Linked DNA regions of Rhizobium lentis. The protein of the gene in region 3 interacts with the protein of the main gene of each other region in a pairwise test. Links are inferred from orthologs where the notes say so. Each region holds a gene or a part of one and is shown on either strand. Other genes may lie near its edges.

Region 1 (3,647 bases), 1.9 Mb from region 3 along the record:
GTTCGCGAAACCGAGCGCCTGTCGCTCATCTGCTCGATGCTCGACACGATGCGGCGCGCCGACAAGGATCGCAATGCCCGCGGCTGGACGTCACCGATCGGCCTGCTGAAAATCACCCGCTCCTGCGCTATGATCTCTGAACTCGCAACGTCGATCGCCAAAGCAGGTTATGGCGAATGCGACAGGGCAACGCTCGAGGAGATTCTGCGCGAGACCCGGCAGGTGCTGTATTCGCTGCATGCGCACGTCGCAGGCTGAGGCTTTTCGGCAAGACCGCCGCTGGCGACAAAGCGTCCCGCATTGCAGCATGGCAACACCATTTCGCCAAATTTAAAGGTTCTTGCAGTATGAAGCCCCGTGTCAATCGCCGGGCAATGAGGTTATAGCGCATGCAGATGAAACGTGAGGCAAGCCCCGATCCGGCAGCCCGGCATGAACAGGAAACCGCTCCTGTGAGCGCGATGCGCGACCTCGATTTCTCCGATATCCTTGACGTCGAGCTTCTGCAGAAGCAGTGCGACGCCGTTGTCGAGGCCAACCGGACCCGGCCCGACATCATGCGCGCCGATCTTCTGGCGGCGCTGAAAAGGGCGAGCACCGAAGGCCGGCAGAGGGCGCGCGCGGCCCTGGCCGCCGACGGCAGCGGGCTCAAATGCGCCTATCGGATTTCCTGGCTTCAGGACCAGATCATCACCGTCCTCCACAATTTCGCCACGACGCATATCTTTCCGCAGCAGAAGGACAAATTCGCGGTCACCGCCGTCGGCGGTTACGGCCGCGACACGCTGGCGCCCGGCTCGGATATCGACCTGCTCTTTCTCTTCCTGCCGAGGCCGGCGGACGAGACGCACAAGGCGGTCGAATTCATGCTCTATATGCTCTGGGACATGGGTTTCAAGGTCGGCCATGCCACCCGGACGGTGGAGGAATGCATCGCGCTGTCCAAGTCCGACATGACGATCCGCACCGCCATCCTGGAGATGCGCTATATTTGCGGCCTGCAGCGGCTGGAAACCGAGCTCGAAGCCCGTTTCGACAAGGAGATCGTCACCGGCACCGGCCCCGAATTCATCGCCGCCAAGCTGGCCGAACGCGATGAGCGCCACCGCAAGGCGGGCGACACGCGTTACCTCGTCGAACCGAACGTCAAGGAAGGCAAGGGCGGGCTTCGCGACCTGCACACGCTGTTCTGGATCTCCAAATATTATTATCACGTGCGCGACCAGGCGGAGCTGGTCAAGCTCGGCGTCTTGTCGAAGCACGAATATCGACTGCTGCAGAAAGCCGACGATTTTCTCTGGGCGGTGCGTTGCCATATGCATTTCCTGACCGGCAAGGCCGAGGAACGGCTGTCCTTCGATATCCAGCGCGAGATCGCCGAAGCCTTCGGCTACCATACCCGCCCCGGCCTTTCGGCGGTCGAGCGCTTCATGAAGCACTACTTCCTCGTCGCCAAGGATGTCGGCGATCTTACCCGCATCCTCTGCGCTGCACTCGAAGATCAGCAGGCCAAATCGATCCCGGGCCTGACCGGCGTCATCAGCCGCTTCACCCATCGCACGCGCAAGATTGCCGGCAGCGTCGAATTCGTCGAAGACCGCGGCCGCATCGCACTCGCCGACGCCGAGGTCTTCAAACGCGATCCCGTCAGCATCATCCGGCTCTTCCACGTCGCCGACATCAACGGGCTGGAATTCCATCCGGACGCACTGAAACGCGTCACCCGCTCGCTTGCCCTGATCGATAATACGCTCAGGGAAAACGACGAGGCAAACCGCCTGTTCATGTCGATCCTGACGTCGAAGCGCGATCCGGCGCTCATCCTGCGGCGCATGAACGAGGCCGGCGTGCTCGGCCGTTTCATTCCCGAATTCGGCAAAATCGTCGCGATGATGCAGTTCAACATGTATCACCACTATACCGTCGACGAGCATCTGATCCGCACCGTCGACGTCCTCTCCGAAATCGACAAGTCACGCGCGGAGGACCTGCATCCGCTCGCCAACAAGTTGATTTCGGGGATCGAGGAGCGCGAGGCGCTCTATGTCGCCGTTCTCCTCCATGACATCGCCAAGGGCCGCCAGGAGGATCATTCGATCGCCGGTGCCCGTGTCGCCCGCAAGCTCTGCGCCCGCTTCGGCCTGTCGCAGAAGCAGACGGAACTCGTCGTCTGGCTGATCGAGGAACATCTGACCATGTCGATGGTGGCGCAGACCCGCGACCTCACCGACCGTAAGACGATCATCGACTTCGCCGACCGCGTGCAGTCGCTCGACCGGCTGAAGATGCTGTTGATCCTGACGATCTGCGATATTCGCGCCGTCGGCCCCGGCGTATGGAACGGCTGGAAGGGCCAGCTGCTGCGCACGCTCTATTACGAAACCGAACTGCTTCTGGCCGGCGGCTTTTCAGAGGTCTCGCGCAAGGAGCGGGCCAATGCTGCCGCCGAGGCACTGCGCGCTGCGCTCGCCGACTGGAGCCAGAAGGACCGCAATACCTATACCAAGCTGCACTACCAGCCCTATCTGCTCTCCGTCCCGCTGGAGGACCAGATCCGCCACGCCCATTTCATCCGCCAGGCCGACAAGTCGGGCCAGGCGCTCGCCACCATGGTGCGCACCGACAGTTTCCACGCCATCACCGAAATCACTGTGCTGTCGCCCGACCATCCGCGCCTGCTTGCCGTCATTGCCGGCGCCTGTGCCGCGGCCGGCGCCAACATCGTCGACGCGCAGATCTTCACGACGTCGGACGGACGGGCGCTCGACACAATCCATGTCAGCCGCGAATTTGCCGACGATGCCGACGAATTGCGCCGCGCCGCCACGATCGGTCGGATGATCGAAGATGTGCTGTCCGGCCGCAAGCGCCTGCCCGAGGTCATTGCCACGCGCACGCGCAACCGCAAGAAGAGCAAGGCCTTCGTCATTCCGCCGTCGATCAACATCACCAACAGCCTGTCGAATAAGTTCACCGTCATCGAGGTCGAATGCCTCGACCGGCCGGGATTGCTGTCGGAAATGACAGCGGTGCTCTCCGATCTGTCGCTCGACATCCAGTCGGCGCGCATCACCACGTTCGGCGAAAAGGTGATCGACACCTTCTACGTCACCGACCTTGTCGGCCAGAAGATATCGGGCGACAGCAAGCGCGCCAACATCACCGCCCGGATGAAGGCCGTGATGGCCGAGGAGGAGGACGAACTGCGCGAACGCATGCCTTCCGGCATTATCGCGCCGGCCGCCACCCGGATATCGCCCCCCGCAGAAAAGAAAGCCGATTCTCCCACATGAGCCCGCACGCATGAGCCTCGTCAAGAAATTCGCGACCGTCGGAGGCGCCACCCTCGGCAGCCGCATCTTCGGTTTCGCCCGCGAAACACTGATGGCGGCGGCGCTCGGCACCGGGCCGATGGCCGACGTCTTCTACGCCGCCTTCCGCTTCCCGAACCTCTTCCGCCGGCTGTTTGCCGAAGGCGCTTTCAACGCCGCCTTCGTGCCGCTCTTTGCCAAGGAGATCGAGGCGAACGGCACCGACGGCGCCAAGCGCTTTTCGGAAGAGGTCTTCGGCGTCCTGTTTTCGGTGCTGCTCCTCATCACCATCGTGATGGAGCTTGCCATGCCGCTCTTGGTGCGCTTCATCATCGC
Region 2 (3,153 bases), 150 kb from region 3 along the record:
AACCGCGTTGTGCTGGCGCCGATGTCCGGCGTTACCGACATGCCCTTCCGGGAGCTCGCTTGGCGCTTCGGCGCCGGACTCGTCGTCACCGAAATGGTGGCGAGCCGCGAGCTGGTCAACGACACCGCCGAATCCTGGTCGCGCCTGAGGGCTGCCGGCTTCCGGCCGCATATGGTGCAGCTCGCCGGGCGCGAGGCGTATTGGATGGCAGAAGCGGCGAAGATCGCTGCCGATCATGGCGCCGATATCATCGACATCAACATGGGCTGTCCGGCTAAGAAGGTGATCGGCGGTTATTCCGGCTCGGCGCTGATGCGCGATCCCGATCACGCGCTCGGCCTCATCGAGGCGACGGTCAACGCCGTCGACATTCCGGTGACGCTGAAGATGCGCCTCGGCTGGGACGAGAATTCGATCAATGCGCCCGATATCGCGCGTCGCGCCGAGGCGGCTGGAATCCAGCTCGTGACCATTCATGGACGCACCCGCATGCAATTTTATGAAGGCCGCGCCGATTGGCATGCTATCCGCGCCGTCCGCGACGTGATCTCGATCCCGCTGATCGCCAATGGCGATGTCGAAACGGCCGACGACGCGCAGGAAATCTTGCGCCGCTCCGGCGCCGATGCCGTCATGATCGGCAGGGGCTGCCAGGGCAGGCCGTGGCATGCCGGCGTGCTTGCCGGAGCCGCGGAGCCGCGACGCGAAGAGATCGCCGATATCGCCGTCGAACACTACCGGATGATGCTCGATTTCTATGGCGAGGCGGTGGCGATCCGCCATGCCCGCAAGCATCTCGGCTGGTATCTCGAGCGTTTTGCCCCCGCGCTTTCCGGCAAAGACAAGGCTGACATCATGACCTCGCGCGATCCGCGCGACGTTGTCGCCCGCCTTTGCGATGCGCTTGATGCAGCTGTTGTCGACAGCCGGGAGGCGGCATGACGAAGGATACGACATCTCCGCCTGATCATCTTGGCGGAACCGTCGCCATGGCCGTGCTGAACGCCATCCAGAACCCCGTCGTCATGGTCGACGAATCCGGCTTCATCGCCTTCGCCAATTGGGAGGCAGAGGCCTTCTTCGGCGCCAGCGCCTCGCATCTGGCGCGTTACCGGATCTCGACCTTCATTCCTTTCGGCAGCCCGCTGCTGGCCCTGATCGATCAGGTGCGCGAGCGCAAGGCGCCGGTCAACGAATACCGCGTCGACTTGAGCTCGCCGCGCCTCGGCCAGGACAAGCTCGTCGATCTCTATGTCGCCCCCGTGCTCAGCGAGCCCGGCGCCGTCGTCATCGTTTTTCAGGAACGTTCGATGGCCGACAAGATCGATCGGCAGCTGACGCACCGCGCCGCCGCCCGCTCGGTCACCGGTCTCGCTTCCATGCTGGCGCACGAGATCAAGAACCCGCTCTCCGGCATCCGCGGCGCTGCCCAGTTGCTGGAACAGTCGGTGATCGACGACGACCGGGCGCTGACCCGGCTAATTTGCGACGAGACCGACCGCATCGTCTCGCTGGTCGATCGAATGGAAGTCTTTTCCGACGAACGCCCCGTCGACCGCATGCCGGTCAACATCCATTCCGTGCTCGATCACGTGAAGGCCGTCGCCAAGGCGGGCTTTGCCCGCAACCTCCGCATCACCGAGAGTTACGACCCATCGCTGCCGGCGGTCTATGCCAATCGCGACCAGCTCGTCCAGGTCTTCCTCAACCTGGTGAAGAACGCCGCCGAAGCGGTCGGGGACCGGCCGGACGGCGAGATCATGCTGACGACCGCCTATCGCCCCGGCATCCGTCTCTCGGTTGCCGGCACGCGTGAAAAGATCTCGCTGCCGCTGGAATTCTGCGTTCACGACAATGGCCCCGGCGTTCCCGCCGACCTGTTGCCGCATCTCTTCGATCCCTTCATCACCACCAAAACGAACGGCAGCGGCCTCGGCCTGGCGCTGGTCGCCAAGATTATCGGCGATCATGGCGGCATCATCGAATGCGACAGCCAGAACAGCCGCACGACATTCCGCGTTCTCATGCCGGCGTCGAAGGACGCCTCGCTTGAGGATGCTTCTTCCGTAAGCTCGACAGGACCTTCTCGATGACAGCCACGATCCTCGTTGCAGATGATGATGCGGCCATCCGCACCGTGCTCAACCAGGCTTTGAGCCGCGCCGGTTACGACGTTCGTATCACCTCCAATGCCGCAACCCTCTGGCGCTGGATTTCGGCGGGGGAGGGCGATCTGGTCGTGACCGACGTGGTGATGCCGGACGAGAACGCCTTCGACCTCTTGCCGCGGATCAAGAAGGCGCGTCCCGATCTGCCCGTCCTCGTCATGAGCGCGCAGAACACCTTCATGACCGCCATCAAGGCGTCGGAGAAGGGCGCCTACGACTATCTGCCGAAGCCCTTCGACCTGACCGAGCTGATCGGCATCATCGGCCGGGCGCTGGCTGAGCCGAAGCGCAAGCCTGCCAAGCTCGAAGAGGACATGCAGGACGGCATGCCGCTCGTTGGCCGCTCGGCCGCGATGCAGGAAATCTACCGTGTGCTCGCCCGCCTGATGCAGACGGATCTGACGCTGATGATTACTGGCGAATCCGGCACCGGCAAGGAGCTCGTCGCCCGGGCGCTGCATGATTACGGCAAGCGCCGCAACGGCCCCTTCGTCGCGATCAACATGGCGGCGATCCCGCGCGACCTGATCGAGTCGGAACTTTTCGGCCATGAAAAGGGCGCTTTCACCGGCGCGCAGACCCGCTCGACCGGCCGCTTCGAGCAGGCCGAAGGCGGCACGCTCTTCCTCGACGAGATCGGCGACATGCCGATGGATGCCCAGACCCGGCTTCTGCGCGTGTTGCAGCAGGGCGAATACACGACCGTCGGCGGCCGTACGCCGATCCGCACCGATGTTCGCATCGTCGCCGCCACCAACAAGGATCTGAAGCAGGCGATCAACCAGGGCCTCTTCCGTGAGGATCTCTATTATCGGCTTAACGTCGTTCCGCTGCGCCTGCCGCCGCTGCGCGACCGCGCGGAGGATATTCCCGATCTCGTTCGCCACTTCATCCAGCAGGCCGAAAAGGAAGGCCTCGGCTCCAAACGCTTCGATCAGGAAGCGCTGGAACTGATGAAGGCCTATGCCTGGCCGGGCAACGTCCG
Region 3 (3,019 bases):
GCGCGCTGACGAAGCCGCGGGCTCTCGCGCCGATGCCAAAGCCGGGACCGAGGACGAAAGTCTGCAACCGCTTGTCGGAGAGCCACTCAGCAAGGTCCGCCTCGTCGTCGACTGCATGCAGCATGACGGCTGTGAGATGCGCGGCATTGGCAGCCATCGCTGCCCCGGAGGCGGCGATCGTGACCAGGCCGGCGCCTGCTTTCAGACCGGAGATCGCTGACATGCGCGCAGCCCCCGTCTTGTCGGCGTCGCCCGAGAAAACGACCAGATGGCCTCGCTTGTATTTGTGGGTTTCCAGCTGCTCGGCCGGCAGCGCGCCCTTCCAGGCGTCAGGTGTATTCTCAGCGATGGCACCGCCCGCCTCGGCCCGGATGATCCGAGCAGGAATGCCGATATCGAAAACCTCCAGCTCGCCGCAAAGCTCCCTGCCCGGCATCAGGAGATGGCCAGGCTTGCGCGTCATGAAGGTGATGGTGTTACGAGCACGAAAGGCGGCGCCCAGCACCTTACCGGTGCGGCCATCGAGGCCGGAGGGCAGGTCGATGGCCAGTACGGGCAAATCGGCCTCGGTGACGCGGTTGATCAAGCGTCCGACTTCCACGGGCACCGCGCGGGCCAGCCCAGCGCCGAACAGGCCATCAATGACAACGTCGCCGCTCTCGGGACGGTAGACCTCGAGCCCCTGTCCCTCAAGAGCGCAACCGGACCGAGCGCGCGCCGCATCCCCTTTCAGCCGAGCCGGATCCCCCAAATGAAACAACACCGTCTTCGCCCCACTCTGCTGCAGATGCCTTGCCGCAACATAGGCGTCGCCGCCATTGTTGCCGGGTCCGCAGAACACAACAAAACGCAGCGCGCCGGGATGACGTCGCAGAGCGGCAGCCGCGGCCGCGGCCCCCGCCCTTTCCATGAGGTCGAAGGAACAGATCCCCGACGCGGCTGCGGCCGCATCGACCGCCGCCATTTCGGAAGGTGTGAGAAGGAGGTTGGACAGGTTCTCGCTCATCAGCCTATTCAATTCAAAAAACGCTCAAAAAACAACCACCTGAAATCTTACTGCAAAGACTGCATTTTATGCATCTGCTTAGATTTTAGGCTGCCCAGAAGACATTTTGAGATTCGCGATAGGAGCGGATTTTTTCAGCTTCTGGGGCAATTTTAGGCGTCAGGCGATGTTATTTCACCTCTCCAGCCGCAAATCCGGTTCGGATTTTCCCGCAGGGGCGCCGATTTTGACGAAATCTGTGTCTTTTTTCACCGGGATGGATTTCAAACTGGCACGATATCTGCATCATATCCGCGAGCGGGAACATCCCTGCCATATCAGGAGAAGCGGAGAGACATTTTCTCATGAAAAAGATCGAAGCGATCATTAAGCCTTTCAAGCTGGACGAAGTGAAGGAAGCCCTTCAGGAAGTCGGCCTGCAGGGTATTACAGTCACGGAAGCCAAGGGCTTCGGTCGTCAAAAAGGCCACACGGAACTCTACCGCGGAGCCGAATATGTCGTCGATTTCCTGCCGAAGGTGAAAGTCGAGGTGGTGCTGGCCGACGAGAACGCGGAGGCCGTCATCGATGCGATCCGCAAGGCGGCGCAGACGGGCCGCATCGGCGACGGCAAGATCTTCGTCTCAAATGTCGAAGAGGTTATCCGCATCCGTACCGGCGAGACCGGCATCGATGCCATCTGACCACTTTGCCAAGCGTGCAAAGTCCGATACCGTCACCGCGCCAACCTATTGTTATCACAAATTGGAGGAAGGTATTTAATGGCGACCGCAAGCGAAATTTTGAAGCAGATCCAGGAAAACGACGTCAAGTTCGTCGATCTGCGCTTCACCGACCCGAAGGGCAAGCTGCAGCACGTCACGATGGACGTTGCCAGCGTCGACGAGGACATGTTCGCTGACGGCGTGATGTTCGACGGCTCTTCGATCGGCGGTTGGAAGGCCATCAACGAGTCCGACATGGTGCTGATGCCTGACACCGAAACGGTGCACATGGACCCGTTCTTCGCTCAGTCGACCATGGTTATCGTCTGCGACATCCTCGATCCGGTCTCCGGCGAGGCCTATAACCGCGATCCGCGCGGCACCGCAAAAAAGGCCGAAGCCTATCTCAAGGCCTCCGGCATCGGCGACACTGTCTTCGTCGGTCCGGAAGCGGAATTCTTCGTCTTCGACGACGTCAAGTACAAGGCCGATCCCTACAATACCGGCTTCAAGCTTGATTCGACCGAACTGCCGTCGAACGACGATACCGATTACGAAACCGGCAACCTCGGCCATCGTCCGCGGGTCAAGGGTGGTTATTTCCCGGTTCCCCCGGTCGACAGCGCCCAGGACATGCGATCGGAAATGCTGACGGTGCTGTCCGAGATGGGCGTCGTCGTCGAAAAGCATCACCATGAAGTTGCCGCCGCTCAGCACGAACTCGGTATCAAGTTCGATACGCTGGTGCGCAACGCCGACAAGATGCAGATCTATAAATATGTCGTGCACCAGGTGGCGAACGCCTACGGCAAGACGGCAACCTTCATGCCGAAACCGATCTTCGGCGACAACGGCTCGGGCATGCACGTGCATCAGTCGATCTGGAAGGGCGGCAAGCCGACTTTCGCCGGCGACGAATATGCCGGCCTTTCCGAAACCTGCCTGTTCTATATTGGCGGCATCATCAAGCACGCCAAGGCGATCAATGCCTTCACCAACCCGTCGACGAATTCCTACAAGCGTCTTGTGCCGGGTTATGAAGCGCCGGTGCTGCTCGCCTATTCGGCCCGCAACCGTTCGGCCTCCTGCCGCATTCCGTTCGGCTCAAACCCGAAGGCAAAGCGCGTCGAAGTCCGTTTCCCGGATCCGACCGCCAACCCCTACCTCGCTTTTGCGGCCATGCTGATGGCAGGCCTCGACGGCATCAAGAACAAGATCCATCCGGGTAAGGCGATGGACAAGGATCTGTACGATCTGCCGCCGAAGGAACTGAAGAAGATCCCGACCGTCTGCGGCTCGTTGCGCGAAG

Evidence for each region.
Region 1: the proteins of J0663_RS19920 (region 3) and J0663_RS10710 interact in binary tests that used the Escherichia coli proteins (3 or more experiments, as listed by UniProt). The link is inferred for Rhizobium lentis from one-to-one orthologs.
Region 2: the proteins of J0663_RS19920 (region 3) and J0663_RS19135 interact in binary tests that used the Escherichia coli proteins (3 or more experiments, as listed by UniProt). The link is inferred for Rhizobium lentis from one-to-one orthologs.

The regions. Positions count from the first base shown.
Region 1 is NZ_CP071454.1:2,223,783-2,227,429, reverse strand. Bases 1-3,493 are described here. They hold J0663_RS10710 ([protein-PII] uridylyltransferase), read left to right. Parts: upstream 1-389; coding sequence 390-3,293; downstream 3,294-3,493. Other genes in these bases: murJ (murein biosynthesis integral membrane protein MurJ), read left to right, coding at 3,304-3,493; J0663_RS10715 (hypothetical protein), read left to right, coding at 1-258. Also shown: more of murJ, read left to right, coding at 3,494-3,647.
Region 2 is NZ_CP071454.1:3,930,392-3,933,544, forward strand. What follows is about bases 17-3,015. They hold J0663_RS19135 (two-component system sensor histidine kinase NtrB), read left to right. Parts: upstream 17-938; coding sequence 939-2,093; downstream 2,094-3,015. Other genes in these bases: dusB (tRNA dihydrouridine synthase DusB), read left to right, coding at 17-942; ntrC (nitrogen regulation protein NR(I)), read left to right, coding at 2,090-3,015. Also shown: more of dusB, read left to right, coding at 1-16; more of ntrC, read left to right, coding at 3,016-3,153.
Region 3 is NZ_CP071454.1:4,077,916-4,080,934, reverse strand. What follows is about bases 155-3,019. They hold J0663_RS19920 (P-II family nitrogen regulator), read left to right. Parts: upstream 155-1,350; coding sequence 1,351-1,689; downstream 1,690-3,019. Other genes in these bases: glnA (type I glutamate--ammonia ligase), read left to right, coding at 1,768-3,019; J0663_RS19925 (NAD(P)H-hydrate dehydratase), read right to left, coding at 155-1,006. Also shown: more of J0663_RS19925, read right to left, coding at 1-154. UniProt on the Escherichia coli protein: P-II indirectly controls the transcription of the glutamine synthetase gene (glnA). P-II prevents NR-II-catalyzed conversion of NR-I to NR-I-phosphate, the transcriptional activator of GlnA. When P-II is uridylylated to P-II-UMP, these events are reversed.